DNA from 2 places in the Nocardioides sp. NPDC051685 genome. Region 2 is predicted to be linked to the other one. Evidence: riboswitches for the same ligand, from Rfam matches in the RefSeq annotation. Region 2 holds a riboswitch; the other holds the start of a gene.

Region 1 (14,802 bases), on a different contig from region 2:
CGCGGCCTCGTCCAGGCCGGCCTCGGGCGCCACGAAGCGTACCCAGTAGTGCAGGACGGCGGGCACGATGCCGGCCGCGCCGTTGGTGGGAGCGGTGACGACCCGGCCGCCGGAGGCGTTCTCCTCGTTGACCGCCAGGGCGAACAGGTTGACCCAGTCCATGACCCGGAAGGGATCCTGGGCACCGGCCCCGGACGCCAGGTCGCGGTAGAGCAGCGGCGCCCGGCGCGGGACCCGAAGACCACCAGGAAGTACGCCGTCAGTGACCGGGTCGCGGTCGCAGCCGGCCTGCACGCAGTCCGCCATCACCCGCCAGATCTCGAGCAGACCGGCGCGGATCTCGTCGTGCGTACGCCAGGTCAGCTCGTTGGCGCGCATGAGGTCGGAGACCCGGAACCCCTCACGCTCGCAGGTGCGGAGCAGCTCGGCTCCGGTGGTGAAGGGGAAGCGGACGGGCGAGTGGTCCGGCACGACCCGGGCGGCGCCCACCGCGTGCTCGTCGACCACGAAGCCGCCGCCCACGGAGTAGTAGGTCCGCTCGCGCAGCACCTCCCCCGAAGCGGCGTACGCGGTGAACACCATGCCGTTGGGGTGGCCCGGCAGGCTCTTGCGCCGATGCATCACCAGGTCGGTGTCGCCCTCGAAACGGATCAGCCGGTGGCCGCCCAACGACAGTTCTCCGCGCTCCCTGATGGCCGCCACCCGCGCGGACGAGGCCCGGGTGTCGACCGTCGCTGGCTCTTCCCCCTCGAGGCCGAGCAGCACCGCGCCTTCCGAGCCGTGCCCGTGACCGGTGGCGCCGAGCGAGCCGTAGAGCTCGGCCTTCACCCGCGTCACCGCGTCCGAGAGACCGTCCGCGACGAGGCCGTCGACGAACGTCTTCGCGGCGCGCATCGGTCCGACGGTGTGGGAGGAGGACGGCCCGATGCCGATCGAATACAGGTCGAAGGTGCTCAAGGTCATCGCCACGACCGGGGTCCCGCTGAGGTCAGCGGTCACGGCGTTTCACTCCTCGATCAGAGCGTCGTAGGCCGCGGCGTCGAGCAGCTCGGGGGCGCCCGAGACGCGCATCTCGAAGAGCCAGCCGGCGCCGAACGGGTCGCTGTTGATCAGCGCGGGGTCCTCGACGACGGCCGCGTTGACCTCGAGCACCTCGCCGTCGGCGGGCGCGAACAGGTCGCTGACCGACTTGGTCGACTCCAGCTCGCCACAGCTCTCTCCCCCGGTGATCTTGCTGCCAACCTCGGGCAGCTCGACGAAGACGATGTCGCCCAGCGCCTCGGTGGCGAAGGCGGTGACGCCGACGCGGGCGACGTCGCCGCGGGTCTCGAGCCACTCGTGCTCGGCGGTGTAGGACAGGTGGGTCGGGTTGGTCATGGCTGTGCTCATTTCTTGGAGTAGAAGGGAAGGTCGACGATCTCGGCGTCCTCGTGGCTGCCGCGCACGACGACCTGGACCTTGGTGCCGGCAGTCGCGAGGGACGGCCGGACGTACGCCATCGCGATCGGGCGACCGAGCGTTGGGGACGGGGACCCGCTGGTCACCACACCGACCTCGTCGCCGGTGGCCGGGTCGACGACGGCGTAGCCGGCCCGCGGGGACCGGCGCCCGGCCGCGACCAGGCCGACGAGCACGCTGCGCGGGCCCTCGTCGCGGCGTACGGCCAGGGCGGCCTCCCCCACGAAGCCGTCGGGCTTGTCGAAGGAGACGACCCGGCCGAGGCCGGCCTCGAAGGGGGTCGTGTCGCGGTCCAGCTCGTGGCCGTAGAGCGGCATGCCGGCCTCGAGCCGGAGGGTGTCGCGGCAGGCGAGTCCGGCGGGCTGCAGCCCGTGCGGCGTACCGGCCTCGGTGATCGCCTCCCAGACAGCAGTGGCCGACGAAGGCGCGCAGTAGATCTCGAAGCCGTCCTCGCCGGTGTAGCCGGTGCGGGCGAGCAGGGCCTCGACGCCGGCGACCGTGCCGGCGTCGATGGCGTAGTAGCGCAGGGACGGGACGTCCAGCTCGGTCAGCGCCGCGACGATCGCCGCCGATGCCGGTCCCTGGACCGCGATCAAGGCCCACTCCGCGGAGGCGTCGTGGACCACGGCATCGAACCCCTGGGAACGCTCGACCAGGGCCGGAGCCACCACGCCGACGTTGCTGGCGTTGGCGACGACCAGGTAGCGCTCCTGCGCGAGCCGGTAGACGACCAGGTCGTCGATGATGCCGCCGTCCTCGGCGCAGATCATCGAGTAGCGTGCGCGGCCGATGCCGATCGCGGACGGCCGGCCGACCAAGGCATGGTCGAGGGCGCGCCCGGCCTCGGGCCCGGTCACCTCGATCTCGCCCATGTGGCACAGGTCGAAGAGGCCCGCGGTGGTGCGGACAGCATGGTGCTCGGCGGTCTCCGAGCCGTACCGGACCGGCATGCTCCAGCCGGCGAAGTCGGTGAACGAGGCGCCGAGCGCCTGGTGGATCTCGTGCAGAGGGGTAGGGACGGGTGAGGTCATGTGTGCGGGAGGCTCCCTGGTGGTGGGTGCCGACAGCGGCACCCGTGGACGGGTGACCTCCCCGCTCTGTCATCGCTACCTGAGAGCTTCACCGCCCGACTGGGGCGGTTTGCACCGTGGGTGCAGGATCGATCGGATCCTGTCTTTCCAGAGGTCGCCTCACCACAGCGGTCATGGGGCCTGAGAGATTCTGGGGAGGTTTGCTCCTTCGGCGCCTCACCCGGGATGGGCGAGGACTCTCCCGCTGCAGTTCGAACGGCGGATGTGAAGTTGTGCGGCAAACCTAGGTCTGGCCACCTCGGCCGTCAAGATGACGACCTACGATGGCTCGGTGCCACCGACCAACGCCAGCACCCGGGTCCCCGTGGTCATCCTCACCGGCCATCTCGGGTCCGGGAAGACCACGCTGCTCAACCATCTGCTGCGCCAGCCCGGCGCCCGGGTGGGCGTGGTCGTCAACGACTTCGGCGACATCAACGTCGACGCCGGGCTCGTCACCGGACAGATCGACGAGCCGGCCTCGATCGCCGGCGGCTGCCTGTGCTGCCTGCCCGACGCCGGCGGCCTCGACGACGCCCTGGAGAAGCTGACCCACCCGCGGCTCGCGCTCGACGTCGTCATCGTCGAGGCCAGCGGGATCGCCGAGCCCGGCACGTTGGCCAAGCTGGTCCGGTTCAGCGGTGTCGAGCGCGTACGCCGCGGAGGACTCATCGAGGTCGTCGACGCCGCCGCCTACTTCGACACCCTCGACGACGGGCGGGGCCCGGCACCGGTCCGGTTCGCGGCGGCCACCCTGGTGGTCGTCAACAAGACGGACCTGGTGCCGGCCCATGACCGGGAGGAGATGCTCGCCCGCATCGAGCAGCGCGTGCGGGAGCACAACCCGGAGGTCCACATCGCGTACGCCGTCGGCGGCCGCATCGACCCGCGACTCGTCTACGACGCCGCGGTGAGCGAGGACCCGCCCGACGAGCTGCCCATCGCCGCGCTGCTGCGCGAGGCGGCCGCTTCGCACGAGGCCCATCAGCATGCCCGGGCGGTCACCGTGACGACCCCGGGCACCATCGAGCCGGCCCGGCTGCTCGACCTGCTCGAGGAGCCGCCGGCGACGGCGTACCGGGTCAAGGGGACCGTCGCTGTCGCGACCGGGCAGGGCCCGCGCAGCTACCAGGTGAATCTGGTCGGCCGCAGCGCCCACGTCGCCGCGGCGCGGACGCCCAGCACGGCGAGCGAGCTCGTGGCCATCGGCCTGGAGCTCGAGACCGACGCGGTCCGCGATCGCCTCGCGGATGCCCTCGCCCCGGCCGAACGACCGAGCACCGAGGGCCTTCGCCGGCTGCGCCAGCTGATCCGCGTCAGCCTCTGACCAGGTGGCTCGGCGTGATCAGCCGTCGATCTCGACCTCGGCCTCGCAGTTGACCGGGGCGTTGAGCGGGATCGCCATACCGATCGACGACCGGGCGTGCCTGCCGACTTCGGGCCCGTAGAGCTCGAGGATCAGGTCAGAGTAGCCGTTGGTGACCTTCGGCGTGGCGTTGAATCCCGCGGCCACGTTGACCATGGCGAACACCCGGAGCCACGCAGTGACGCGGTCGAGGTCGCCGAGTTCCCGTTTCAGGCTGGCCAGGTGGGCGAGCGCGACGAGCCGGGCCGCCTGGTAGCCCTGTTCTGGACTCACGTCGGTCCCGACCTTGCCCAGCGGCTGCGCCAGTGTGCCGTCGTCGTTGAGCGGGACGTGCCCGGAGATGTAGGCGCGGTTTCCCCGTGTCCGCACCCAGGCGAAGGGCAACACGATGCCCGGCGGCGCGACTAAAGGGGCGGGCAGCCGCAGGCCCAGCTCGTCGAGCTTGGCTTCGATCTTCATCGCAATCACTCCTCGGGGAGGGCGTCGAGCTCGGGCATGACGATCGCGCTCTCCTGCTCGTTGGGGTCCGTTCGCGCGAGCACGGCGACGACTGGGGCTGTGGTACTCGCGTTGGCCGGCCTGTGGGGTACACCAGCCGGAATGTAGAGGAAATCGCCCGCACGTCCGACGATCACGTGCTCCAGCCGGCTGCCGAACCGCAACGTCAGCTCACCGCTGAGCACGTAGGCGGCGGACTCGTGCTCGGCATGCATATGCGCGTTCGCGACGGTCTCGGGCGGGAGCGTAGCCAGCTCGAGGCAGAGCCCTCGGGAGCCCGCTGTTACTGCGGAGACCCCGGCGGCGTAGGTGACCCCGGTCGCGCCCGGCGCGCCGTCGCTGGACTGAATGAGGACACATCTGTCCATGATGATCACTCCTTGTCGAGTGTCAGCCGGAACGCCTGCGCCCCGAGGTCACGTCCGGCGGAAGAGGCCGGTCACCGGACATGTCACCGGTCTCGATGTCGTACTCCGCGGCCCGATGGAAACCGATCCGCTCGTAGAGGCGCGTCCCGCTCCGCGTCATGCATCCGCAGGTTCAAAGGTGTTCGGGTGGGGAGTCTCGTGATGTCGCCTATACTCCAAACTAGAGGAAATGTACCCTCCAGTTTGGAGTATCGTCAAGTGCGAAAAGCAACGACCACGAGCTACGTGATTCTCGGCCTGCTAGCCCTCCGCAGCTGGTCGACCTACGAGCTGGCGCAGCAGATGCGACGCAGCATCCGGTACTACTGGCCGCGCGCCGAAAGCCACATCTACGAGGAACCGAAGAAGCTGGTCGCCCTGGGCTGGGCGGAATCCACACGTGAGTACGTCGGACGCCGGCCTCGAAATGTCTACCGGATCACCGAATCCGGCCGTGCCGAGCTCCGCCACTGGCTCGCGCAACCCGGCACGATGCCGCTGGTCGAGTTCGAGGGACTGGTCAAGGTCTTGTTCGCCGAGCAGGGCGGCAAGGACGAGCTGCTCGCCACGCTGCGCTCGATCCGCCAGGAGGCTGAAGCAGCCCGCGACCATCACGCCGCGCTGGCGGCCGACCTGGTCGAGACCGGCGGCCCGTTCCCGGACCGGCTGCACGTCAACGCGCTGGTGTTCCGGTTCATGTGGGACCAGACCGAAACGGTCATCCGGTGGTCCGAATGGGCTCAACGCATGGTCGAGGACTGGCCGGACACCTCTCCTCAGCCCGCCGAGACCGAAGCGATCGCCGCCCTGCGCGAGGTAGCCGAACTGGCCCGATGACGCCGCCTCAGCCGGCTCGACGGACGATCCGCTCCATGTCGGTGATGATCACGCCTCGTGACTCGAGCTTGACCCAGCCCTTGGCCGCGAAGTCGGCGAGCGCCTTGTTGACCGTCTCCCGAGCCGCCCCGACGAGCTGCGCGAGCTCCTCCTGGGTCAGGTCGTGGCGTACGTGGACGCCCTCCTCGGTCTTCTCACCGAACCGCTCGGCGAGATCCAGCAGCGCCTTGGCCACCCGGCGGGGCGCGTCGGCGAAGACCAGGTCGCCGATCACGTCGTTGGCCCGGCGCAGGCGACCCGACAGCAGCGCAAGCAGGCCGCGGGTCACGCTCGGGCGTCCGTCGAGCAGACGCAGGAGGTCGTCGTGCGACAGCGAGGCGAGCTCGACCTCGTCGGTGACGGCCGTGACCGTCGAGGAGCGTCGGCCCGGGTCGAAGAGCGACAGCTCGCCGAACACCTGGCCGGGCCCCAGGATCGCCAGCAGGCTGTCCTGCCCGCCGGCCGAGGCACGGCTCAGCTTCACCTTGCCGTTCACGACCGCGTAGAGCCGGTCGGCGGCGTCTCCCTCGTGGAACAGCACCTCGCCACGCCGGAGGCGTGTCCGATCCATCATCGCGAGCATCGCCGTCATCGACTCGTCGTCCAGCTCGCTGAAAAGCGGTGCGTGCCGAAGCACGTCTTGATCCATTACCCAGCCGCTCCTGTCATCGCTTTACCGAAGACATCAGCCTAGCCAGATCCGGGGCTTTGACAGCGCATGTGTGGCCCGCATCGCACCCCTGTCGAGTGCGTTCTTCGCCACACCGGAGCAGATACGACTCATCCGGATCCAACGCCGCCTCGCCGGATGCATCAGGCTCCGCCATCCGCCCACGCATGACTGCTCGTTCAGGCAGGCCGCGGAGCAGCGGTGGTCCGACGGATCACCAGCTGGGTGTCGACCGTGACGGACAGCGCCGTGCCTTCCTCGTGGCGCAAGATGCCCAAGAGCATCTGGGCAGCGAGAACGCCCTGTAGGCGAGCGTCCTGCTTGACGGTGGTCAGGTGCAGGAGGCTGGCGTGGGGATGGTCGTCGATGCCGATGATGGAGATGTCTTCGGGAATCCGCAGACCGGCGTCCCGGATGGTGCGCATGGCACCGAACGCGACCTCGTCGGAGTGGGCATAGACGGCGGTGGGGAGCTCGCACGATGAGAGCAGCTGGGCCATCGCCGCGGCGCCCTCCTCGCCACCCCAGTCGGTGGTGACCACGAACGTCGGGTCGGGCTCGATCCCCGCGTCGGCCAGGGCGAGATGGTAGGCGCGACTTCGCCCGGAGGGTTGGCGAGGCTGGTCGGGGTCAATCGCCTCGATCATCGCGATCCGCCGGTGGCCGAGCCCGAGCAGATGCCCCATCGCCTGGCTGCCGGCCTTGAGGTCGTCGATGCAGACGTGCGGGTAGACCTCGTGCTGGCCCCCGGCGGCGATGACCTGGACACCAAGCATCAGCTCGAGGCTCCGGCGCTCGGCCTCCTCGACCGGGAAACCCACGACGACAACGGCGTCGACCTTTCTCCGGGCGGGTAGCCGCTCGAAGAAGGACCTGCGGTCCTCCAGGTTGCCCACGTGGTAGAGCAGTACGTCGAACTGAGACTCGCGCAGCACTGACTCGATGCCTTCGAGGATCGCACCGAAGAACCAGCGCGAGAGATGCGGCGCCACGACCGCGACCCGGCCCGTGGACCCCTTCTTGAGCCTCGAGGCATCAGGGGAAACGACGTAGGCGTGCTTCTTCGCGACCTCCAGAACCTTCTGCCGTGTCGCGGGAGAGACATTGGGCATGCCGCTGAGCGCCCGTGACGCGGTCCCGAGGCCCACCCCGGCTATCCGAGCGATGTCGGCCAACGTCAGCTCGCGCGGCTGCTCAGAGTCCATGTCGAGCATGATACGCGATCGACTGGCAACGTTTCCAGGAGATCACCGTCACCACATTCATGCTCACACTTCCGGCCTTGACAAGATGACGTGACTGGGATCACAGTTATGACTGGAAACGATTCCAGCCCGGCAGACAGGAGCGGACATGAGGCCGATGCGAAGATTGAGGGCCCTGGGGGTGGCAGCTGCGATGGTCGCGGTGGCGTCGATGTCGGCGTGCGCCGGGCCAGGCGGCGAGGCGCCTGCGACGGATGCGAGTCCGACGAGCGTACGAACCGACGTCGGCGATCAGGAAGCGACGATCACGCTCTTCACCGGTGCCGGCCTCAAGGACTACCAGCAGGCCCTGGCAGACGCCTTCATGAAGAAGTATCCGGCCATCACGGTCGAGCTCCAGGTCGAGGCCGACAACAACTACAACACGGTGCTCCCCCGGTTGCTCGCCTCCGACAGCCCGCCGGACCTCGCCGTCGTGGGGGACCTGAACGGCGCGGTCCGCGACGGGCTCGTCACCAACCTGGATGCCTATGACGACGCGTACGGGTGGAGCCAGAAGGTGCCGGCCAGCGTTCTCGACGCCGGACGCGTCCGCGACGGCGAGACCGGCACCGGATCCCTCTACGTCGGTGGTGGCGCGGCGGGCCCGCTGACGGGGGTGTTCTACAACCGCGAGCTGGCCGAGAAGGTCGGGATGTCGGACATCCCGCAGACCCTCGATGAGTGGGAGGCGGTGATGGCGAAGGCCAAGGCGATGGGCATCACGCCGATCGTCGCTTCCAACGCCGACGGTCTCATCGGGCATCTGTACAACCTCCTGCTGGGCAACTACATGGGGGCGCAGTCAGTTCTGGACGTGGCGTGGCGCAAGCCCGGCGCCTCTCTCGACACCGCGGAGGCGACCGAGGCCACCGCCCGCCTGCAGAAGTGGGCCGACGCCGGCTACTTCAACGCAGACGCCAACGCGATCAACCAGGACGCGTCCTACGGCCGGTTCGCCGCGGGCAAGGGCTTGTTCATGGTCCAGGGAACCTGGATGACACAAGCGCTGCCGGCGTCCTTCGACGGCAAGTACGGCATCTTCCCGATCCCGCCCGTCGAGGCCGGCGGCCCGATCATCAGTATGACCGCCAACACGCTGGCTTTCTCCATCGCCTCACGCTCGGACAACAAGGATGCGTCTGCTCTGTTCCTGGACTTCCTCACCACCCCTGAGGCCGCCGCGGTCGCGACCGACAACGGGTACGCGGCAGCAGACGCGACCGACCAGACCCCGCTGAGCCTGGAGTCCGACGTCGAGAGCCAGATCCGAGCCGGATACGCCGCCGTGACCGCGTCCGAGGGGTTCTTCACCTGGATCCAGAACTCCGTACCTGCGGTGAACACCGAGCTGTCGGCACAGCTACAGCTGCTCGTCAGCGGCAAGGCCGACCCCGAGGACGTGGTCGAGCACCTTCAGAAGTCCTACGAGCGAGGCCTGCAGGACCGATGATGACCGACGTCAGCGCACCCGCCCCGACCACACCGCCAGTGAGGATCACCGAGCCGGGACGACGGGCCCGCCCGCGCCCGCGGAGTCGTTCGACGGCGAAGCGCTGGAGCGGCTGGCTCTTCGCGCTCCCCGCCCTGGCCTTCTACGGGTTCTTCAACCTGAGCCCGATCCTCCGGTCGGTCTGGTTCTCCCTCTACGACTGGAACGGCATCGGTCCGTCCACCTGGGTCGGGCTGGAGAACTACCGTGCCATCGTCACCGACCCCGATCTGCTGGAACCGTTGCTCCATGCGCTCGTCCTGATCCTGTTCTTCACCGCCCTCCCCGTCTGCTTCGGCCTGGTGGCGGCAGCGACGATGCAGTCGATCCAGGGCCGGTTCACCGGGGCATTGGCGCGCACCGTGCTGTTCCTCCCCCAGATCATCCCCGGGGCCGCAGCGGGCGTGGCCTGGACATGGATGTACGCCGACAACGGTGTCGTCAACCAGGTTCTGCGCCTGATCGGCCTCGGCGGGTTCACTCGCGCCTGGCTGGGCGACTTCGACTGGGCGCTGGTGGCGGTCGGGTTCATCGGCACCTGGCTGTCGACCGGGTTCTGCACCCTGCTGCTGATGTCGGGTGTGGGCAAGATCGGAGCCCACCTGTACGAGGCGGCGCGGCTGGACGGAGCCGGAGCGGTCGCACGCTTCCGCCACATCACCGTCCCCGGCCTCAAGCAGGAGATCGGGGTGTGCACGACGGTCACGATCATCAGTGCACTTGCCAGCTTCGACGTGGTCTACCTGGCAACCCAAGGCGGCCCCGGCGGCGCCACCATGGTCCCGGGCGTCAAGGTCTACGAGCTCGCCTTCAACGAGAGCCGGCTCGGTGATGCCTCCGCCCTCGCCGTGGTCCTGGCGCTGCTCATCGTCGCCATCGTCCTACCGCTCCAACGTCTCTTCCGAGAGGACTGACCCGTGGCCGTCGTAACACCGTCCGTACTTCGCGCACCCACGCTCCGCCACCGGGGCCCCGGCATCGCCCTGATCCTCATCGCGGGCTTGTACTCCATCGTTCCGCTCGTCAGCATGCTCTCGGCGGCGCTGGCGCCGCAGGGGACGATCCCCAACGGCCTGTCCTGGCCGTCCGACCCGCAGTGGCACAACTTCGTCGACGCCTGGACCGTCGCCAACGTCACCACGCTGCTGAAGTCGAGCACTCTCATCGTGCTCGGCGTGGTGCCGCTCTCCGTGCTCATCGCGACCATGGCGGCGTACGCCATCACCGTGCTCAGGATCCCACTGGGCCGAGCGTTCTACCTCCTCCTTCTGCTCACGCTCACGCTCCCCTACGAGATCGTGATCGTGCCGCTCTACCAGCAGGTCAACCAGCTCGGTCTGCTCGACAGCCAACTCGGTCTCATCCTGCCGCTGATCGGCCTGAACATGCCGTTCGCCGTGTTCTGGATGCGAGCTCACTTCGTGAACTCCCCGGCAGAGCTGACCGAGGCCGCCTCGCTCGACGGCGCCGGACCGTGGAAAGCCCTGCGACACGTCCATCTGCCTCTGGCCACGCCGGCCGTGACCTCGCTGGTGCTGCTGATGTTCCTGTCGACCTGGAACACCTTCCTGCTCGCCCTGGTCCTGGTCAACGACCCCAACAAGCGCACGATGGCCGGCGCCCTGCAGGCGTTCCAGTCCAAGTACAGCACCGACATCGTGCTGCTCAACGCGGGCGCGCTGCTCCTCATGGCGCCCACGATCATCGTGTTCCTGCTGCTCCAGGGCCAGTTCACCAAGGCCCTCCTCCAGGGAGCCACCAAGGGATGACCAGCCTCCAACTCAACCACACAAGGACTATTGCCATGAACTCCGACTGGTGGACCGATGCCGCCGTGTACCAGATCTATCCCCGCAGCTTCGCCGACTCCGGCGACGACGGCCTGGGCGATCTCCGCGGTGTCACCTCCCGCGTCCCCTACCTGACCCTCCTCGGCATCGACGCGGTCTGGCTGAGCCCGTTCTACCCCTCGGCTCTGGCCGACGGCGGCTACGACGTCGACGACTACCGCGACGTGGACCCCCGGCTGGGCACCCTGGACGACTTCGACGAGATGGTGACCGCGCTCCACCGCGCCGGGATCAGGGTGATCATCGACATCGTCCCCAACCACACCTCCAACCGGCACGCCTGGTTCACCGAGGCCCTGGCCTCCCCCAAGGGCTCGCCGGCTCGTGACCGGTACGTCTTCCGTGACGGCACCGGCCCGGACGGGGCCAACCCACCGTCGGACTGGGAGTCCATCTTCGGCGGGCCCACCTGGACCCAGGTTCCGGACGGCCAGTGGTACCTGCACATGTTCGCGCCCGAGCAGCCCGACCTGAACTGGGACAACCCGGAGGTGCGTACCGACTTCCTCGCCACGCTGCGCTTCTGGGCCGACCGTGGCGTCGACGGGTTCCGTATCGATGTTGCTCACGGACTCGCCAAGGACCTCACCGAGCCGTTCACGCCCACGGCGAAGCTCCCCGACCTGGCCGACGCCGACGGTGCCCACCCGCTGTGGGACCGCGACGAGGTGCAGGACATCTACATCGAGTGGCGGCGAGTCCTCGACGACTACGACCCGCCGCGAATGGCCGTGGCGGAGGCCTGTGTCGCGCCTTCGCGCCGGCACCGGTACGTACGTTCCGACAGGCTCCACCAGGCGTTCAACTTCGACCTCCTCGAGGCCGCCTGGGACGCCGAGGAGTTCCGCACCCGCATCAACCGGCAGGTCATCGAGAACGCCGAGGCCTCCACCACCTGGGTGCTGTCCAACCACGACGTCGTACGCCATGCAACCCGTTACGGGCTGCCGGGCGCCGAGGAAAGTCCGCGGAAGGCGGCTGCCGCCTGGCTGCTCAGCGACGGCACCGTGCCACCGCTCGACCGCGACCTCGGGCTTCGACGCGCGAGGGCCGCGACCCTGCTCACGCTGGCGCTGCCCGGTTCGGTCTACCTGTACCAGGGCGAAGAGCTCGGCCTGCACGAGGTCGGAGACCTCCCCGCAGAGGTCATCGACGATCCCGAGTTTCGCCGGTCCGGGGGCACACGGAAGGGCCGCGACGGCTGCCGGGTTCCGATCCCGTGGACCAGTGCCGGGCCGTCGTTCGGTTTCTCGCGCGGGACTCCGCATCTCCCACAGCCCCAGTGGTTCGCCGAGTCTTCCGTCTCCGTCGAGGAGGCCGACCCCCACTCCACCCTCGAGATGTACCGACGTGCGCTCGCGCTCCGGTCGAAGCTGCGAGCTCGCGGCTTCGCCTGGCACAGCGAGCCCCGACCTCAGGTGCTCCACTTCATTCGACCCGAGGGCTGGCACTGCATCACCAACTTCGGACCACAGCCGGTGCCCCTGCCCGAAGGGACGATCCTCTTCGCCAGCACGCCGATCGATGGCCACCAGCTGCCACCGAACACGACCGTGTGGTTCCTCAGCAGCGAGACGCCGACCTGAGCGTTGGCCACGGATGGGGGAAGTGTCGGGGTTCCGGCGTGGTTGAGTCTGCTGTGAGACTCTCCATGCTGGACCGCTCCCGTACGCGGGTGGGTCATCCCGAGGCAGCTGCGCTGACCCACACGATCGAGCGGGCAGTGGCGGCCGAGCAGCTCGGCTACCACCGGTTCTGGGTCGCCGAGCACCACGCGGTGCCGGGGATCGCGTCCGGGTCGCCGCCGGTGCTGCTCGGCGCGCTCGGCGCGCACACCTCCACGATCCGGCTCGGCTCGGGCGGCGTCATGCTGCCCCACCACCAGCCGCTGGTCGTGGCCGAGCAGTTCCTCATGCTCGACGCGCTCTATCCCGGCCGGATCGACCTGGGCCTGGGACGTACGTTGGGCTTCACCGCACCCGTACGCCGCGCGCTGCGGCAGGATCTCGACGACCCGGACACGTTCGCCGAGGACATCGGGGAGCTGCGCGACTATCTCGACCACACCGCCGCGGTCACCGCGCGCCCGGCGGCCGCCCACCGGATCCCGATGTTCGTGCTGGCGACCGGGCGCGGAGTCGCCCTCGCGGCAGAGCTCGGGCTGCCGGTCGTCGTGGGCGGTCCGGTGCTGGACAGCCCGCGGCTGGACGAGCTGCTGAGGGCGTACCGGAAAGACTTCCGGCCCTCCTCGCGAGCGACCGAGCCTTCGGTGACGATCTCGGTCGACGTGCTCGTCGCCGACACCGACGCCGAGGCGGCGGAGCTCGCGCTACCGGAGGCGTGGGCGATGGCCCGGTCGCGGCAGACCGGCGAGTTCGGTCCGCTCGAGCCGGTCGCCGCGATCCGGTCACAGACATGGACCAACCAGGTCCGCGAGCGGGTCGAGGCGCATCTCGCGCGGACCACCGCCGGCTCCCCGGACACGGTTCGCAGGCGGATCGACCGACTGGCCGAGACCACCGGCGCCGACGAGCTCCTCGCGTTCACCTCGACCTACGACCGCGACGCCCAGCTCGCCTCCGACGCCGCGCTCGCCCAGATCATGACAACGGAGATCATGACCGCCCGGGTGTAGGCACTCACCCCAGCTTGTCGAGCATCCGGACCGCGGTGTCCTCGTCGGTGATCAGGGTGTCGAACCAGCCGGCCCGCGCGCCCGCGATGATGCTGGGCACCTTCGTCGGACCGACCGCCATCGCGATGGTGTGCGGGATCGCCCTGAGCACCTCGTAGGTCGTGGCGATGAGGAACTCCTCGGGATAGGGCAACGGCCGCCCCTCCTCGTCGAAGAACCTGGTGCAGATGTCGCCGGCCGCCTCCCGTAGCCAGGGCGCGTCGCGCGGCACGTAGCCGGGCAGCGACTCACGGGTCAGCGGCGGCGCGCCGATGCCGAGCACGGCCACCCGCGCCTGGCTCCACAGGTCGAGTACGCGACGCGTGCTCGGATCCTGGAGCAGCAGCCGGTGCAGGTCGGCGCCCGGCTGGGCCGGGGCATAGAGGAAGACCGGACGGCCGTCGAGCTGCTCGGCGAACATCCGGGTGATCTCGTTGGTCTGGTACCAGGCCTCGGGCTCGTCCTGTCCACCGACGGTCGGCGTCACCACGACCCCCGGGAAGGACGGCAGCGCCTCCTGGCTCACCTCCCACACGGTGCGACCGGAGGAGACCAGCAGCACGTCGCCGGCCTTCAGTCCGATCTCGGTCAGCGCCTCGCCGAGCCGGGCGGCGAGCGCCGCTCCGGTGAGCGAGCGGTGGAATCCGCGAGCGACGAACACCCTGGCGAGGCCGAGGGCCTCGCAGAGCCGCTCCTCCATCTCGGAGGCACGCCGGGTCGCCGGGTCGATGACCTCGATGCGGACGATGCCCGTGCGACGTGCCTCGGAGAGCACCCGGCTGACGGTCGCGCGGCTGATGCCGAGCTGCTGGGCAACCTGGGCCTGGGTCGCCTCCTTGAGGTAGTAGAGCGTCGCCGCCGCGTGCATGACCTCGGGGGTGAAGCGTGTGCTGCCCGCCCCTGCGGCCTCCAGGATCGGCTGGTGGCCGTGCGCTCCGCCTGTGTTCTCCACGGCACCACTCTTCCACAGCCGCGCCCACGGATTCGACCATTCGTGAAAATCTGTTCTGGACATTTGTTCGCGACCTGTGGGACGGTGGACGAGTTCGAGTGATCAAGATCACTAACTGGAGGTCCCCATGACGCAGGCAACTTCAGAGCTCGACCGGCGCACGATGCAGGCAGTCGTCTGCCACGGGCCCGAGGACTACCGCTTCGAGGAGGTCCCGATCCCTGTCCCAGGACCCGGCGAGGCGC
Region 2 (14,802 bases):
GCGGGAGCGCCGCGTCGAGCTCAGGCGCCGCTCCGAGGAGCTCAACGCCGGCGTCGCCGAGGTGGTCAGCCGGATCAGCGAGACCGCCGCGGTCACGCTCCCGGAGGACTGGGACGTCCACGACCTCGGCCTCCCCGCCGGTGACGGCGCGATCGCCACCTGGGCCCACACTCTGGCCGAGGAGGCCACCGAGTCGCAGGCCGTCACCTCCGGCGCCGCGATGGAGGCCCTGGCCGCCGAGTCGGAGACCCTCGCCGCCCTCGACGCCGCCCGCGCGATGGCCGAGAAGCAGCGCGGCCTCCGCGCCGCTGCCGCCGCCGAGAGCCGCCTCGTCGCCGCGGCCGAGGAGCAGGAGGAGCGGGTACGCCGCGTGGAGGCCGCCCAGCGGGCCGAAGCCGTGGCCGGGGTCAGCGAGCTCGCCGACCAGGCTCGGCGCGAGCATTCGAAGGCGGCAGCGCTCGCCCCGAGCGACCTGACCCTGAGCGATGCCAAGGCAGCGGTCGACCAGGTCTCGGCACGGCTCACCCACGCCCGTGCCCTCGTGCCGGTCCAGCGCCGCCTCAGCGAGGTCGGCCGCGAGCTCGCGACCACGGGGGTGCAGCGGGACCGCGTGCTCACCCAGATGCGCGAGCAGGCACGGCTCGCCGAGGAGCTGCCCCAGCAGACCGAGGCGCTCACCGCGGAGCTGGCCGCGGCCACCGAGGCCGCCGAGGCGATCCCGCTGCTGCGCGCTCAGGTGGCGGCACTCACCGAGGTCGGCCGGCTCACCCGCGATCTCGCCGATGCCCGAGCCAGGCACGAGTCGGCCAGGACGGCCGCCATGGAGGCGCGCACCCGCTATCTCGACGTACGCCAGGCCCGGCTGGACGGCATCGCCGCCGAGCTCGCCGGTGCGCTCGCGGTCGGCGCGGACTGCCCGGTGTGCGGATCCCACGAGCATCCCCACAAGGCCTCCCCCGCCGACGGTGCCCCCGACGCGGCCGCCGAGAAGGCGGCGCAGGCGACCTATGACAACGCCAGCGCCGAGGAGCACGCCCGCGACCAGCACGTGCGCGACCTCACCACCCGGCTCCAGCTCGCCCAGGAGGCCGCCGGCGAGACCGACGAGCCGGCAGCGTCACTGGCCGAGCGCCTGGCCGGCCTGGAGCGTGCCGCCGCGCGCGAGCCGAGCCTGCGCGCCCAGCTCACCGCCGCCGAGGAGGCGAAGGCCCGCTCGGCGACGCTCCGTGCCGAGCTCGAGACCCGCGCCGCCGAGCTCGAGACCACGCTGCGTCATCTCACCGGCGAACGCGAGCGGCTCGAGGAGCAGCTGCGCGACGTCCGGGGCGACCACCCCGATCTCGACGCCCTCCTCACCGCGCTCGACCGTGATCACCGAGCGGCCTCCACCGCCTTCGAGCGCCTCGAGGCGGCCGCGCGCGCAGCCGAGGCGCTCGCCGGGGCTGAGAACACCCTCTCCGCCACCGCGGTCAGGGCCGGCTTCGACACTCCGCAGAGCGCCCTCGCCGCCGCGCTGCCGCCGGAACGGGTCGCCGCGCTGAACAGCCAGATCAAGACGTACGCCGACAGCCTGGCGGCCGCCCGAGCGACCCTCGACTCCCCCGGGGCTGCCGAGATCCTGGCCACCGACGAGCCCGACCTGCCGGCGCTCACCATCGCCCACCGCACGGCCGCCGACGCCGCCGACGCGGCCCGTTCCGCGGCCGACACCGCCGCCACCCGAGCCGCCCGCCTCGACTCCCTCCAGCGCGACCTGAACCGGGCGCTCTCGACCTGGGCACCCGTACGCGACGACCTCGAGATCGCCGCCCGGATCGCCTCGTTCGCCGAGGGCAAGAGCAGCGACAACCAGCTCCAGATGAGCCTGTCGGCCTACGTCGTCGCCTACCGGCTCACCCAGGTCGTCGCGGCCGCCAACGAGCGGCTGGCGAAGATGAGCGACCAGCGCTACGCCCTGGAGCACTCTGCGGCCAAGGGCGCCGGCGACCGCCGCGGCGGCCTCGCGCTGATGGTCCGTGACGACTGGTCCGGCGAGTCGCGCGACCCCGCCACGCTCTCCGGTGGCGAGACCTTCGTGGTCTCCCTCGCCCTGGCGCTGGGTCTGGCCGACGTGATCATGAACGAGGCCGGCGGCCAGATGCTCGACACCCTCTTCGTCGACGAGGGCTTCGGCTCCCTGGATGCCGACACTCTCGACGACGTCCTCGACGTCCTCGACACCCTCCGCGAGGGCGGCCGCATCATCGGCGTGGTCAGCCACGTCACCGAGATGCGCGAGCGCATCCCCACCCAGCTGGCCGTCGTCAAGCGTCGCGAAGGCTCGGTCCTCGAGCTCCAGACCACCTGATCCCGACCGGCGCAAGCGACCCCGCGGACCTTCGGAGCCGTTCGCAGGGCGAGTATTTGACCTTGAGGTCTAATACTCGCTACATTAGAAGCATGGGAAGGCCGAAGAACTTCGAACCGGACGCAGTCATCGCGCAGGCGATGGAGACGTTCTGGACCAAGGGCTACGCCGACACCTCCCCTGCCGAGCTCGCAGAGGTGACCGGGGTGGCCAAGGGCAGCCTGTACCACTCCTTCGGATCCAAGCGTGAGCTGTTCGGCAAGGCTCTGGACCTCTACCACCAGATGCAGATCGAGCGGACCAAGGAGTTCCTCTCGATGCCAGGCGCCACCAGGGAGCGCATCCGCGCCTACCTCACGATGCTCGTGGACGCAGACCTGGACGGGCCAGTCAAGCGCGGATGCCTGGCCCAGAACACGGTCGGGGAGCTCCGTGGACGCGACCCGGAAGCCACCCGCGCGGCACGCGGCGTCGCGGAGGGCATCATCGAGCTGTTCGTCGCCCGCATCCAGCAGGGGCAACTGGACGGTGACATCGACCGGGGTATCGACGCCAGGGCGCAGGCGCTGTCCCTCTACGCCACCCTCGCCGGACTGCGTGTCATGGCCAAGACATTCGACCGGCAGTCGCTGTATCGAGTCATCGACACGGCTCTCGCGGCCATCTGACGCAGCACACTTCGCGGCAGTCTCTTGCGCCCGAATTTTTGACCTCTAGTTCAATAATCTGCAACTCCCAGGAAAGAGAAGATCATGAACGAACTCCCCGACACGACGTACACGAGCACTTGGAGCGAAGGCCGCGGTGAGGTGCGGTTCTTCACTCGGTCCGATGGCTCGCGGTTGCGCTACTACACCGTGGGTACCGGCCCCGCCCTTGTGCTGCTGCACACCGTGCGCGGCCAGCTGGACTACTTCCAGCGGGTGATTCCGCAGTTGTGGGACCACTACACGGTCTACGCGCTGGATCTGCCCGGGATGGGATGGTCCGACATCGTGCCAGGCGCACGATACGAGGAGCCGCAGCTGCGGGCCGCGGTCGTCGACTTCGTCCGCGGACTGGACCTTCACGACGTCACCCTGTCCGGGGAATCACTCGGCGGCGCCCTGTCCCTGTCGGCATCGGTCGACCTGAAGGACCGGGTCAGCCGGATCGTTGCGTTCAACAGCTACGACTACCCCCAGGGCGCCGAGCGGGGAAACTGGATCGCCCGGTTCATCATGACCGCCGTGCGGATGCCGGTGCTGGGTCCGCTCTTCGCCCCCGTCGAGCCACTGCCCGTCCTGCGGACCATCCTGCAGGGTGGTTACGTCGACAAGAGCAAGCTGCCCGAGGACTTCGTCGCAGACCTGATCAGAAGCGGCCGCAGGCAGGGCTACGACAAGGTGGCTCGAGGGACCTACCGCAGTCTCAAGGGATTCGACCGGTCCAGGGAGCGTTACCCGCAGGTGTCGGCTCCTGTCACGCTCGTCTACAGCGAAAACGACTGGTCCCGGCCTGCCGAGCGAGACCGCGTGGCCGACGCGCTGGCCGACGTCCACCGCATCACCCTGCCCCGCACCGGCCACTTCTCCGCACTGGAGCGCCCCGACGACGTGGCGCGGATCCTGCTCGACGCCGCCTGACCCAAGCAATCACCCTTCCGCCAACACGCGGAGAAATGAGGACGAACCATGACTCAAGTTATCCCTCACCTCGTCAACCGGCTTGTCATCGACGCCGATGACACCTTCGACAACGTCCGTCAACGCTACGAATCACTGGTACCCGCCATCGATTTCGTCGAACTCGTCGAGGTGGTCAAGACAGGTGACCTCGAGGCACTGCATGCCTACACCGCCGACCGCACACCCCATTCGTTCGCCATCTTCTGGACCCTGGACACGTCGCCGGTGATGCGGCTGTCAGGACACCAACTCCGCGCCGTCACCTACCTGATGGGGAACAACGTCATCGCGGAGACCATGTTCCGCCACGACCCCGGCATCATGCTGTACGCCCCGCTGCGCACCGCGATCTACGAGACCGCCGCTGGAGGCGTACAGATCAGCATCGACCAGCCCTCGAACAAGTTCGCCAGCTTCGGCGATCCCCGAATCGCCGAAGTCGGAGCACAACTCGACGCCAAGGTCGCGAACCTGCTCCGTCTCATGGGACTTCCGGTCCCACCGGAGCTGATCACAGCCTGACCTCACGTCGTGCCGATGCCGCAGGAGAGACAGCTCGTGCTCGTTCTCCGCAGGCGAAAATTTGCCCGGCGGTCGAGAGCTGTTACCTCCCATCCATTCCCCCGGAGTGACGTACGTCACTAGCCTGAGGCGGCTCCGCACCGCGGAAGCCGTCCCAGACCACCCGGAGGTTTCCCGTGCCTCGTCTCACCAGCTCTCGAGCTGGCAGGTCTCCGGTGCGGTCGACAAGACCGAGTGGGCCAACCAGATCCGCACCGTCTCCACCGCGAGCGGCAACTACTACATCCAGGAGAGCCTGCACCCCAACTACTGGGGCCAGCTGGCCCTGCGTAACTGCCTGCGCCAGGCCTACAACGGCGGCGCGCCGAGGTCCGGCACCTGCACCCACGGCACCGGGCTCAACGCCAACGGCGAGCCCATCATGACCCTCAGCTGAACCTGCCGAGCCGTCACTCCGGTCGGCCGAGTCCTCACTTGGGTGACGGCTCGGCCGACGTACGTGACGCCTCGGCGGTTACTCGGCGAACGACTCGACCGGCGGGCAGGAGCAGACCAGGTTGCGGTCGCCGTAGGTGTTGTCGATGCGGGCGACGGGAGGCCAGTACTTGTCGGGGTCGATGCCGCGGGGGAAGACGGCCTCCTCGCGGGAGTAGGGGCGGTCCCACTCCCCGACGAGGGCACGGGAGGTGTGCGGAGCGCCGCGCAGGACGGAGGTCTCCGCGGTCCACTCGCCCGAGGCCACCCGGTCCACCTCGCCCTTGATCGCGATCATCGCGTCGATGAACCGGTCCAGCTCGGCGAGGTCCTCGGACTCGGTGGGCTCGACCATGAGCGTGCCGGCGACCGGGAAGGACATCGTCGGGGCGTGGAAGCCGTAGTCGATGAGCCGCTTGGCGACGTCGTCGACAGTGACACCCGTCTCCTTGGTCATCGGCCGCAGGTCGAGGATGCACTCGTGCGCGACCAGGCCGGTCTCGCCGCGGTAGAGCACCGGGAAGTGTTCGTTGAGGCGGGCGGCGACGTAGTTGGCCGACAGCACGGCGGCCGCGGTGGCACGGGTCAGACCCTCGGCGCCCATCAGCCGGATGTAGGCCCACGAGATCGGCAGGATGCCCGCCGAGCCGTACGGCGCCGCCGAGATCGCGCCGATGCCCGAGCGCTTGGAGGCGTCCGGGTGCAACGAGTGCGACGGCAGGTAGGGCGCCAGGTGGGAGCGGACCGCCACCGGGCCGACCCCCGGGCCACCACCGCCGTGCGGGATGCAGAAGGTCTTGTGCAGGTTGAGGTGGGAGACGTCGCCACCGAACTCGCCGGGCTTGGCGTAGCCCAGGAGCGCGTTGAAGTTGGCGCCGTCGATGTAGACCTGACCGCCGGCCTCGTGGACCAGGGAGCAGACCTCGGTGATGCCCTCCTCGTAGACCCCGTGGGTCGAGGGGTAGGTGACCATGATCGCCGCCACCTTCTCGCCGTGGTCGGCCAGCTTCGCGCGCAGGTCGTCCAGGTCGACGGTGCCGTCCTCGGTCGACTTCACGACCTGGACCTTCATGCCCGCCATCGCTGCCGAGGCGGCGTTGGTGCCGTGGGCCGAGGACGGCATCAGGCAGATGTCGCGGTGACCCTCGCCCTGCGCCTCGAGGTAGCCACGGATCGCCATCAGGCCGGCGAACTCGCCCTGCGAGCCGGCGTTCGGCTGGATCGAGACCTCGTCGTAGCCGGTGACCTCGGCCAGCCACCCCTCCAGCTCCCCGACGAGACGCGCGTATCCGGCGGCGTCCTCGGCGGGCACGAACGGGTGCAGGTCGGCGAAGCCGGGCAGCGAGATCGGCTCCATCTCGGTGGTCGCGTTCAGCTTCATGGTGCACGAGCCGAGCGGGATCATGCCCTTGTCGAGCGCGTAGTCGCGCGCGGAGAGCTTGTGCAGGTAGCGCAGCATCTGGGTCTCGCTGTGGTGCGCGTTGAAGACCTCGTGGGTGAGGTAGTCGGTCGTACGCTGCAGACCCTCGGGCAGCGCGCTCGCCGTGGTGCGGTCGATCTCCTCCAGGTCCACGCCCGAGACGCCGAACGCGTTGAGCACGGCCGACAGGGTCGAACGGGTGGTTGCCTCCGAGGTCGAGATGCCGACCGTATCTGCGTCCACGAGACGCAGATGCACGCCGAAGCGACGCGCCGCGGTGACCACATCGGCCGCCCGCCCGGGCACGGTGACGCCCAGCGTGTCGAAGAACGTCTCCGAGACCAGCGGCAGCCCGGCCGACCGGAGCGCGGCGGCCAGCACGGCGGCGTAGCGGTGGGTGCGGGTCGCGATCGTCTTCAGCCCGGCGGGGCCGTGGTAGACGGCGTACATCGAAGCGCCGACGGCGAGCAGCACCTGCGCGGTGCAGATGTTGGAGGTCGCCTTCTCGCGACGGATGTGCTGCTCACGGGTCTGCAGCGCGAGCCGGTACGCAGGCCGCCCCTCGGCATCGACGGAGACGCCGACCAGGCGACCGGGCAGGTGACGCTCGATCCCCTCGTGGACGGCCATGTAGCCGGCGTGCGGGCCGCCGTAGAAGAGCGGGATGCCGAAGCGCTGGGTCGAGCCGACGACGACGTCGGCGCCGAGGGCGCCGGGCGACTCCAGGACGGTCAGCGCGAGCAGGTCGGCGGCGACGACGGCCAGCGCACCACGCTCGTGGGCGGTGTCGATGATCGGCTTCAGGTCCGGCACACGCCCGGAGGCGCCGGGGTACTGCACCAGCACGCCGATCACATCGCCCTCGGGCAGCCCCTGGGAGAGGTCGGCGACGACGACCTCGAGGCCCATCGCCTCGGCGCGCACCTTGACGACCTCGATCGACTGCGGCAGCGCGTCGGCGTCGATCACGAACGGGCCGGATCCCTTCCGGTTGGCCCGGTGCACGAGAGCCAGCGCCTCGGCGGCCGCGGTGCCCTCGTCCAGGAGGGACGAGTTGGCCACCGGCAGGCCGGTCAGGTCACCGACCATCGTCTGGAAGTTGATCAGCGCCTCGAGGCGACCCTGGGAGATCTCGGGCTGGTAGGGCGTGTAGGCGGTGTACCAGCTCGGGTCCTCGAGCACGTTGCGACGGATCACCGGCGGCGTGATCGTGGCGTGGTAGCCGAGCCCGATCATCGCCTCACCGGGCTTGTTGGACGCGGCGATCTCGCGCGCCAGCGACGCGACCTGCGCCTCGGTCAGCGCGGCCGGCAGGTCGAGGGACTCCACCGAGCGGATCCCCGCCGGGACGGCGGCGTCCATCATCGCTGCTACCGAGTCGTACCCGAGCCGCGAGAGCATGCTCGCCTCGTCGGCGGCCGAGAGCCCGACGTGGCGCTCCACGAACGGGGAGGCGGCATCGAGCTCGGACAGGGTGGGCGTGTCGGACACAGTGGCTCCTGAGGGCATCTAAGACAACTCGTAAGCCCTCCCCCTCTGTCACCGCACCTGTGCAGCTTCAGAGTTGCCTGGTCCGCACAGTCGTGGGTGCCTGAGAGTTTCCGGGGAGGAATTGCCCCTTCGGCGCCCCAACGAGTGGGGCTCTCCCGTGCGGGATGGTCAGCACCACCAGCATAAACGACAGGGCCTCGTGGTCCCGCCTCTGCGGGACCACGAGGCCCTGTGTCGACTGAGTCCTACGTCACCCGGCGTTGCGGGCGGCGCGGCGGGCGGCCAGCTCGTCGGCGGCCGACGCGACCTGGTCGCCGTCGTCGGCCGTACGCTCGCTGGGCAGCTCGGAGAGGGTCCCCTCGATCTCGCGCCAGACGCCGCCGATGGCGATGCCGAAGACGCCCTGCCCACCCTGGAGCAGGTCGATGACCTCGTCGTTGCTGGTGCACTCGTAGACCGAGGCGCCGTCGCTCATCAGGGTGACGCGGGTCAGGTCGTCGGTGCCCCGCTCACGCAGGTGCTGCACGGCGGCACGAATCTGCTGGAGCGAGATACCGGCGTCCAGGAGTCGCTTGATCACCTTGAGGATCAGGATGTCGCGGAAGGAGTAGAGCCGCTGGGTGCCGGAGCCGGTGGCGCCGCGCACGCTCGGCTCGACAAGGCCGGTGCGCGCCCAGTAGTCGAGCTGGCGGTAGCTGATCCCGGCCGCGTTGCAGGCCGTCGGACCGCGGTAGCCGGTGTCGCTCGGCAGTGGCGAGACATCGTCGGTGAAGAGAAGGCCCTGCTCGTCAGCCTGCTCCGCCGCGCGTTGCGCGTCGTCGGCGCCGTGGCCGGGCTTCTGCTCGTGGTCGAACACGATGTCCTCCATCGTCTACTCCGTTGAGCGTAACTCCACTCGGGGAATGAACGGCTGCGGCGGGGGGACCACATCGTTGGAGTTACAACAGAGACAACTACAAGGTAAGCGCCGCAAGGTCCCTGGTCAAAGAACCCCCTCCGGCGTGTCGCTGGGCCTAACCCTCAAGCAGAGGCTGAGGCTTTGCGCGCCCCGCCGGTGGCGACCAGCGCCGTCAGCAGCAGCACGACGGCACCGACGAGGAGGCAGACCCGCATCCCGGGCAGGGTGAGGATGCCGGTCGCGCCGGCACCGAGACCCCCGAACACGGCGACCGCGATCGCGCCACCCGTCTGCCGAAAGGTGCTGAGCGCACCGGTGGCGACACCCACCCGGGCGGGCTCGACGGCGTCGATCAGGTCAGCGGTGACGAGGGTGATCGCCAGGGCTCCGCCGGTCGCGAACGGGACCAGGAGGACGAGGACCAGCCAGACCGGAGTGGTCGTCGCGAGCGGGAGCAGCACGAGCATCGCCACCCCCAGGATCAGTTGGCCCCCGACGATGAGCGGACGCCGGCCGACGACATGCGCCAGCCGCGGTGCCACGATGTTGGCGCAGGTGGTGAGGGCCGCCGGGATGACGAACATCAACCCGGCCTCCGCACCGGTCCAGCCCCGCACCTGCTGGTAGTAGAGGCCGAGCAGGAAGATGCCGCCGTAGAACCCGAAGTTGATGCCGAACCCGGAGACCAGGGCGACCGCCACCCTGCCGCGGGCCAGCAGGCCGAGCGGCAGCACCGGCGCCGCGGAGCGGCGCTCGACCACGACGAAGGCGACGGCTGCCGCAGCCGATGCCGCCGCTGCGAGCAGGGCGCCCGTGTGCCAGCCGGTGTGACCGGCCTCGATGACGGCGTACGTCAACGTGGACAGCGCGACCACGGCGAGCGCCTGGCCGGGGAGGTCGAGCGGTGCGCGGTGGCGCAGCTGCCCGATCCGCAGGCCGGCGAGCAGGGCCACGATCAGGATCCCGATCGGCACGTTGACCAGGAAGACCCAGCGCCAGCCGGCGTACTCGCTCAGCAGGCCACCGGCCACCGGCCCCAGCGCCATCGCCGCCGATCCCCCGATCGTCCACACCGCGATGGCCTGCGCGCGGGCCCGGGCGTCGTCGTAGGCCGCCCGGACCAGGGCGAGCGAGGCCGGCATCACCAGCGCCGCGGCGGCACCCTGGAACACCCGCGCCGCGATGAGCACCGGCATCACCGGGGCCGCCGCGCACGCCAGCGACGCAGCGGTGAACAGCACGACACCCAGCCCGTAGGCGCGCACCGGACCGATGCGGTCGGTCACCGCGCCCGCGGAGAGCATCAGCGCCGCGAACATCAACGTGTACGCGTCCACCACCCATTGCAGGCCGGCCATCCCTCCGCCGAGATCCCGGTGCAGATAGGGCAGGGCGATGTTCACCGCGGAGACGTCGACGGTGATCACGGTGAAGCCCAGCAACGCGGCCAGCAGCGCTCGAACGCTCCCCGCCGGCAGCGCAGCCAGGTGTCGTGTCGACGTCTCGTCGGCAAGTACGGTCATCGGGTTCCTCCTCAGGATCGTCCTGCCGAAGAGTCTGGCCGCGCGTCGCGCGATGAGGCAGACCGCGCGATGCCGAGGTGCCGCCAGGGGTGGGTATGACACGGCCCCTCACATCGCGGCGACGTACGGCACACTGGTGGGGATGAGCGAGATGGCTGCGACTGAGCTCGGGCGCTACCTGCGGGCCCGCCGCGCACGGGTGACCCCCGAAGAGGCAGGTCTGCCCGCAGGCACGGGAGTGCGGCGTACCCCGGGGCTCCGGCGTGAGGAGCTGGCTGCCCTCGCGGGCGTGTCGGTCGACTACTACACCCGGCTGGAGCGCGGCCGCGAGACCAACCCGTCCACGGCGGTCCTGGACTCCCTGGCCCGTACGCTGCGCCTCACCGGCGACGCCCACCAGCGCCTGCACGAGCTCGCCGAGGTCGCCTCCGGACGCTTCAGCGAGCCGCGGGCGACGACCGACATGACCGTACGTCCCTCGGTGCTCGTCATGCTCGAGACCCTGCGGCCGCTGCCCGCCTTCGTGGTCAGCCGGCACAACGACATCCTCGCGACCAACCGGCCCGGACGGCGGCTCTACCCCGGCCTGTGGGACGGGCCCGGCGAGCACCGGAACCTGACCCGCTACCTCTTCCTCGACCCGGTCGGGCGACATCTGCTCGACCCGTGGCGCGAGACGGTGGCCAGCTCGGTGGCCAACCTGCGCGCCGTCGGCGGCACCGACGTCGACTCACCCCGTCTGGCCGCGCTGGTCGGCGAGCTGCTGCTCAAGTCGCCGGAGTTCGCCGAGATCTGGGAGCTCTATGACGTGTGCGAGCGCAGCGGCGGCACCAAGACGTTCGAGCATCCGCGAGTGGGCCGGATGACGCTCACCTACGAGGTCATGCAGCTCGCCCGCACCGGCGGTCAGCGCATGGTCGTCTACCAGGCCGAAGCCGACACGGTCGACGAGAAGGCGATGCTCGCACTCAGCGAGTGAACGTGCCTAGTGGGACTCGAAGTCCTCGGGCGTGATCTCGTCGAGGAACTCGCGGAACTTCTCGATCTCGTCCTCCTGCTCGGCCGGGACGGCGAGCCCCGCCTCGTCGAGGACCTCGTCGGCGACCACGATCTTGGTCCCCGTACGCAGCGCCAGCGCGATCGAGTCCGAGGGCCGTGCGCTCACCTCGACGCCCGAGGCGAAGACCAGGTTGGCGTAGAAGACGCGGTCGGTCACCGAGGTGATCTGCACCTCGGTGAGCTCGTTGCCGGTCGCCTCCACCACGTCCTTGAGCAGGTCGTGGGTCAACGGCCTCGGCGGCACCACACCCTGCTGGGCGAAGGCGATCGCGGTCGCCTCCACCGCACCGATCCAGATGGGCAGGTATCGCTCACCCGCCACCTCGCGCAACAGCACGATCGGCTGGTTGGAGGGCATCTCCACTCGGACTCCGAGCACATCGACCTCGCGCATGTCATCCACCCTACCCGTCTCCGGGGCACGACAGCAGCCCGGTCAGCGGGCGCGCAGCCCGGACTTCACCAATGTGGCGTGCAGACGGACCGCCAGAGACGCGATCTCGCTGCCGATCTCCTCGGCCCGGCCCTGCGCTCCGGCATTACCCGGGCGCCGCAGCGGCGCCACGATCTGCTCGATCAGACCGACCTCGCGGTCGGCTGCGGCCTTCATGCCGCGCAGGTGACGGGGCTCGATGCCGAACTCGGCAAGCTCCTTGGCCGTGCGCGCGATCGCGAGGGCGTCGGTGTCGTAGTGACCGCTGCGCAGCGGCACCACCAGCGCCATCTTCTCCAGCTCGGTCAGCAGCGCGTCGTCGACCTCGGCGATCTTCAGCAGCTCGCGTCGCGAGATCCGCATGTGGTCCGTACGCCGGAACGACTCCGCTCCCGGCGCGCCGTCGGGCGTCAGAGCGACCGTCGGGACGGTGGGCACGGTCGGCTCGATCGCCGGCGGCTCGAGGCCGCGGTCGATCGCGTCGAGATGCTCACCGATGACCTTCAGCGGCAGGTAGTGGTCACGCTGCATCCGCAGGATGTAGCGCAACCGCTCCACGTCGCGGCGGGAGAACTTGCGGTAGCCCGCGGGCGTACGCTCCGGCTTGATCAGTCCCTTGTCCTCGAGAAACCGGATCTTCGGGATGGTGACCGCGGGAAAGTCAGGACGCAACTGGTCCAGGACCTGCCCGATGTTGAGCCGCTCCCCCGAGTCGCTAGCCGGCCGTTGAGGGTCAGGCATCGCGGCGGCGGCCATCGGCTACGCCCCTTCGTGCCCGGCGTAGAAGACGAGCCGGAACTTCCCGACCTGGACCTCGTCGCCGTCCTTGAGGACGACCTTCTCGATGCGGTCGCGGTTGACGTAGGTGCCGTTGAGGCTGCCGACGTCGGAGACCTCGAAGGTGTCGCCGGTGCGCGCGAACTCCGCGTGGCGACGCGAGACGGTGACGTCATCGAGGAAGATGTCGCTGTCCGGGTGACGACCCGCGACCACGGTGTCCTGGTCGAGGAGGAAGCGGCTTCCGGCTCCGGGACCACGCTGCACGACGAGCATGCCGTTGCCTCGTGGCAGGGCCTCGACGGTGGCCGCCTCGATCGGGCTGAGCACCCGGTCGGAGGTGTCGGCGTCAGCCCCGAGCTGAATCGTCGAGGTCTGGTCGGTCCCGGTCAGGCTTACGCCACACTGCGAGCAGAACCGCGCTTCGTCGGGGTTCTGGCTGCCGCAAGCGGGGCACACGGACATTTTGTAGCTCCAGGTTCATCGAGGGCCGGCACACACCCTCAAGTCAACGTTGAGGGATGGTATTCGAAACCTATCAGGTCGGCCCAGGTGTTCGGTCGGGCTGCGCCCATTTCTTAGGCGTCGAGTGATGCCTCGTACGCCGCGGCGTCGAGGAGGCTCTCCAGCTCGGCGGGATCGGCCGGGGTGACCTCGAAGAGCCACCCGCCGCCGTAGGGGTCGTCGTTGACCAGCTCGGGCGTGGCGTCGAGCGAGCCGTTGACCGCCACGACCTCGCCGGAGATCGGCGCGTAGATGTCGCTGACCGACTTGGTCGACTCGAGCTCGCCGCAGCTCTCCCCCGCCTTGATCGTGTCACCGACCGCCGGCATCGAGACGTAGACGATGTCGCCGAGGGCGTCCTGGGCGTAGTTGGTGATCCCGATCCGTACGGAGCCCTCGGTCTCGCCAGGGTTGCGCAGCCACTCGTGCTCGCTGGTGTACTTCAGGTCCTCGGGGTACACGGGCATCTCCTCATCAGGCGTACTGGTCTGGCCGCGAAAGATCGTCCCGCGAACCTGTTGACGAAACCCTACTGCGACCCACCGACGAAAGGTTCAGCGGGACACGGTGTGGATCGACTCGATGTCGATCTTCTCCTCCGACTCCACCTTGACCTCCGCGCCCTGCTGCTCGAGCTGGTCCTGCGGCCCCTGGTAGAAGTCGATCGCACCGGCCAGCGTGTCGGGCGGCCCGATCACCTTGAGACGGTAGGGCGGACTGATCAGCTCGCCGGCGACGTTGAGTCCGGGAGCGGGCTGGCTGACCTCGATCGAGGACGACGCGACCAGGCGTACGGCCTCCCCGTCGGCGCCCTCGATCTCCATCGCCTCGGCGCCGCTGGTGCGCAGCTCCTCGATCAGGTCGAGCAGAGCGGTCAGCCGCAGCGGGTCGGGGCCGGGGTCGATCTCGATCGTGACCCCCGGCCCGCTGACCGGCACGGTCCCGGCGATCACCCGGAGCGTGTCGACCTGCTCCTCGGCGCGCTGCAGCGCGGTCTGCTGCTGGAGGGTCTGGTCCTCGAGCTCGTCGCGGGTGTCCTCGAGCTCCTCGATCTGCTCCTGGGCCTTCTGCGTCGTACCGGCCAGGCCGGAGAGGATGTCGATCAGCTCCTGCTCACGCAGACCGGCGTACGTCGAGTCCTCGGTGTTCGTCTGGACCTGCACCACGGCCGCATAGCCGAGTACGCAGAGCAGGACCGCCACGGCCGCCTGGCCGCGCCGGAAGTGGGTGAGCGCGTCGAAGAGCCGTGCCCTGCCCACCAGCGGCGCCGGCTCCTCCTCGGCCTCGGCGACCTCGTCGGTCTCAGAGCCCTCTTCGGCCGCAACGGGCTTGTCGCTCTCAGCGGGCTCGTCTGACTCGGCAGGTTCGTCTGACTCCCCGGCCTCCTCGATCGCGTCGACCTCGTCGGCCGCGGGCTCCTCCGCCTCAGCCACCTCAGCAACCTCAGCCGGCGCGTCAGCATCGGACTCCGGACCGTCGGCGGGTTCCTCGCCCGGATCGGCATCCTCGACGTCAGCCAGTTCGTCGGTCGACTCGACAGGCCCGTCCTCCGCCTCCTCGGCGTCGTCCGGCTCCTCGGGCGTCTCCTCGGACCCGGCCGCGTCGTCCACAGGCTCCTCAGCCTCATCAGACGTCGCCTCATCAGCCTCGTCCGTGCCCGACAACTCGGCAGCCTCGGCCACCTCGG

The links. A riboswitch is a leader RNA that binds a small molecule or an ion and turns the genes downstream of it on or off. The one in region 2 is predicted to bind glycine.
Region 1: it holds a riboswitch for glycine, as region 2 does, so the genes downstream of both, gcvT (glycine cleavage system aminomethyltransferase GcvT) here and gcvP (aminomethyl-transferring glycine dehydrogenase) in region 2, are expected to answer to the same signal.

What each region holds. Positions count from the first base shown of each region.
Region 1 is NZ_JBITCR010000011.1:9,451-24,252, forward strand. Features, by position in the region: gene ACIA03_RS24480 (L-serine ammonia-lyase) at 1-963, opposite strand, end outside; gene gcvH (glycine cleavage system protein GcvH) at 1,006-1,377, opposite strand; gene gcvT (glycine cleavage system aminomethyltransferase GcvT) at 1,386-2,489, opposite strand; glycine riboswitch at 2,648-2,743, opposite strand; gene ACIA03_RS24495 (CobW family GTP-binding protein) at 2,821-3,855, shown strand; gene ACIA03_RS24500 (RidA family protein) at 3,874-4,353, opposite strand; gene ACIA03_RS24505 (cupin domain-containing protein) at 4,359-4,760, opposite strand; gene ACIA03_RS24510 (hypothetical protein) at 4,783-4,920, opposite strand; gene ACIA03_RS24515 (PadR family transcriptional regulator) at 5,019-5,636, shown strand; gene ACIA03_RS24520 (Crp/Fnr family transcriptional regulator) at 5,644-6,324, opposite strand; gene ACIA03_RS24525 (LacI family DNA-binding transcriptional regulator) at 6,525-7,550, opposite strand; gene ACIA03_RS24530 (ABC transporter substrate-binding protein) at 7,699-9,042, shown strand; gene ACIA03_RS24535 (carbohydrate ABC transporter permease) at 9,042-9,995, shown strand; gene ACIA03_RS24540 (carbohydrate ABC transporter permease) at 9,999-10,850, shown strand; gene ACIA03_RS24545 (glycoside hydrolase family 13 protein) at 10,886-12,517, shown strand; gene ACIA03_RS24550 (LLM class flavin-dependent oxidoreductase) at 12,556-13,566, shown strand; gene ACIA03_RS24555 (sugar-binding transcriptional regulator) at 13,571-14,557, opposite strand; gene ACIA03_RS24560 (alcohol dehydrogenase catalytic domain-containing protein) at 14,721-14,802, shown strand, end outside.
Region 2 is NZ_JBITCR010000002.1:175,505-190,306, forward strand. Features, by position in the region: gene ACIA03_RS05970 (AAA family ATPase) at 1-2,347, shown strand, start outside; gene ACIA03_RS05975 (TetR/AcrR family transcriptional regulator) at 2,440-3,015, shown strand; gene ACIA03_RS05980 (alpha/beta fold hydrolase) at 3,100-3,972, shown strand; gene ACIA03_RS05985 (DUF302 domain-containing protein) at 4,021-4,536, shown strand; gene ACIA03_RS05990 (hypothetical protein) at 4,643-4,972, shown strand; gene gcvP (aminomethyl-transferring glycine dehydrogenase) at 5,051-7,939, opposite strand; glycine riboswitch at 7,999-8,089, opposite strand; gene ACIA03_RS06000 (MerR family transcriptional regulator) at 8,172-8,789, opposite strand; gene ACIA03_RS06005 (MFS transporter) at 8,942-10,342, opposite strand; gene ACIA03_RS06010 (helix-turn-helix transcriptional regulator) at 10,485-11,321, shown strand; gene ACIA03_RS06015 (bifunctional nuclease family protein) at 11,328-11,795, opposite strand; gene ACIA03_RS06020 (MerR family transcriptional regulator) at 11,838-12,590, opposite strand; gene ACIA03_RS06025 (FHA domain-containing protein) at 12,594-13,076, opposite strand; gene gcvH (glycine cleavage system protein GcvH) at 13,190-13,576, opposite strand; gene ACIA03_RS06035 (DUF881 domain-containing protein) at 13,670-14,802, opposite strand, start outside.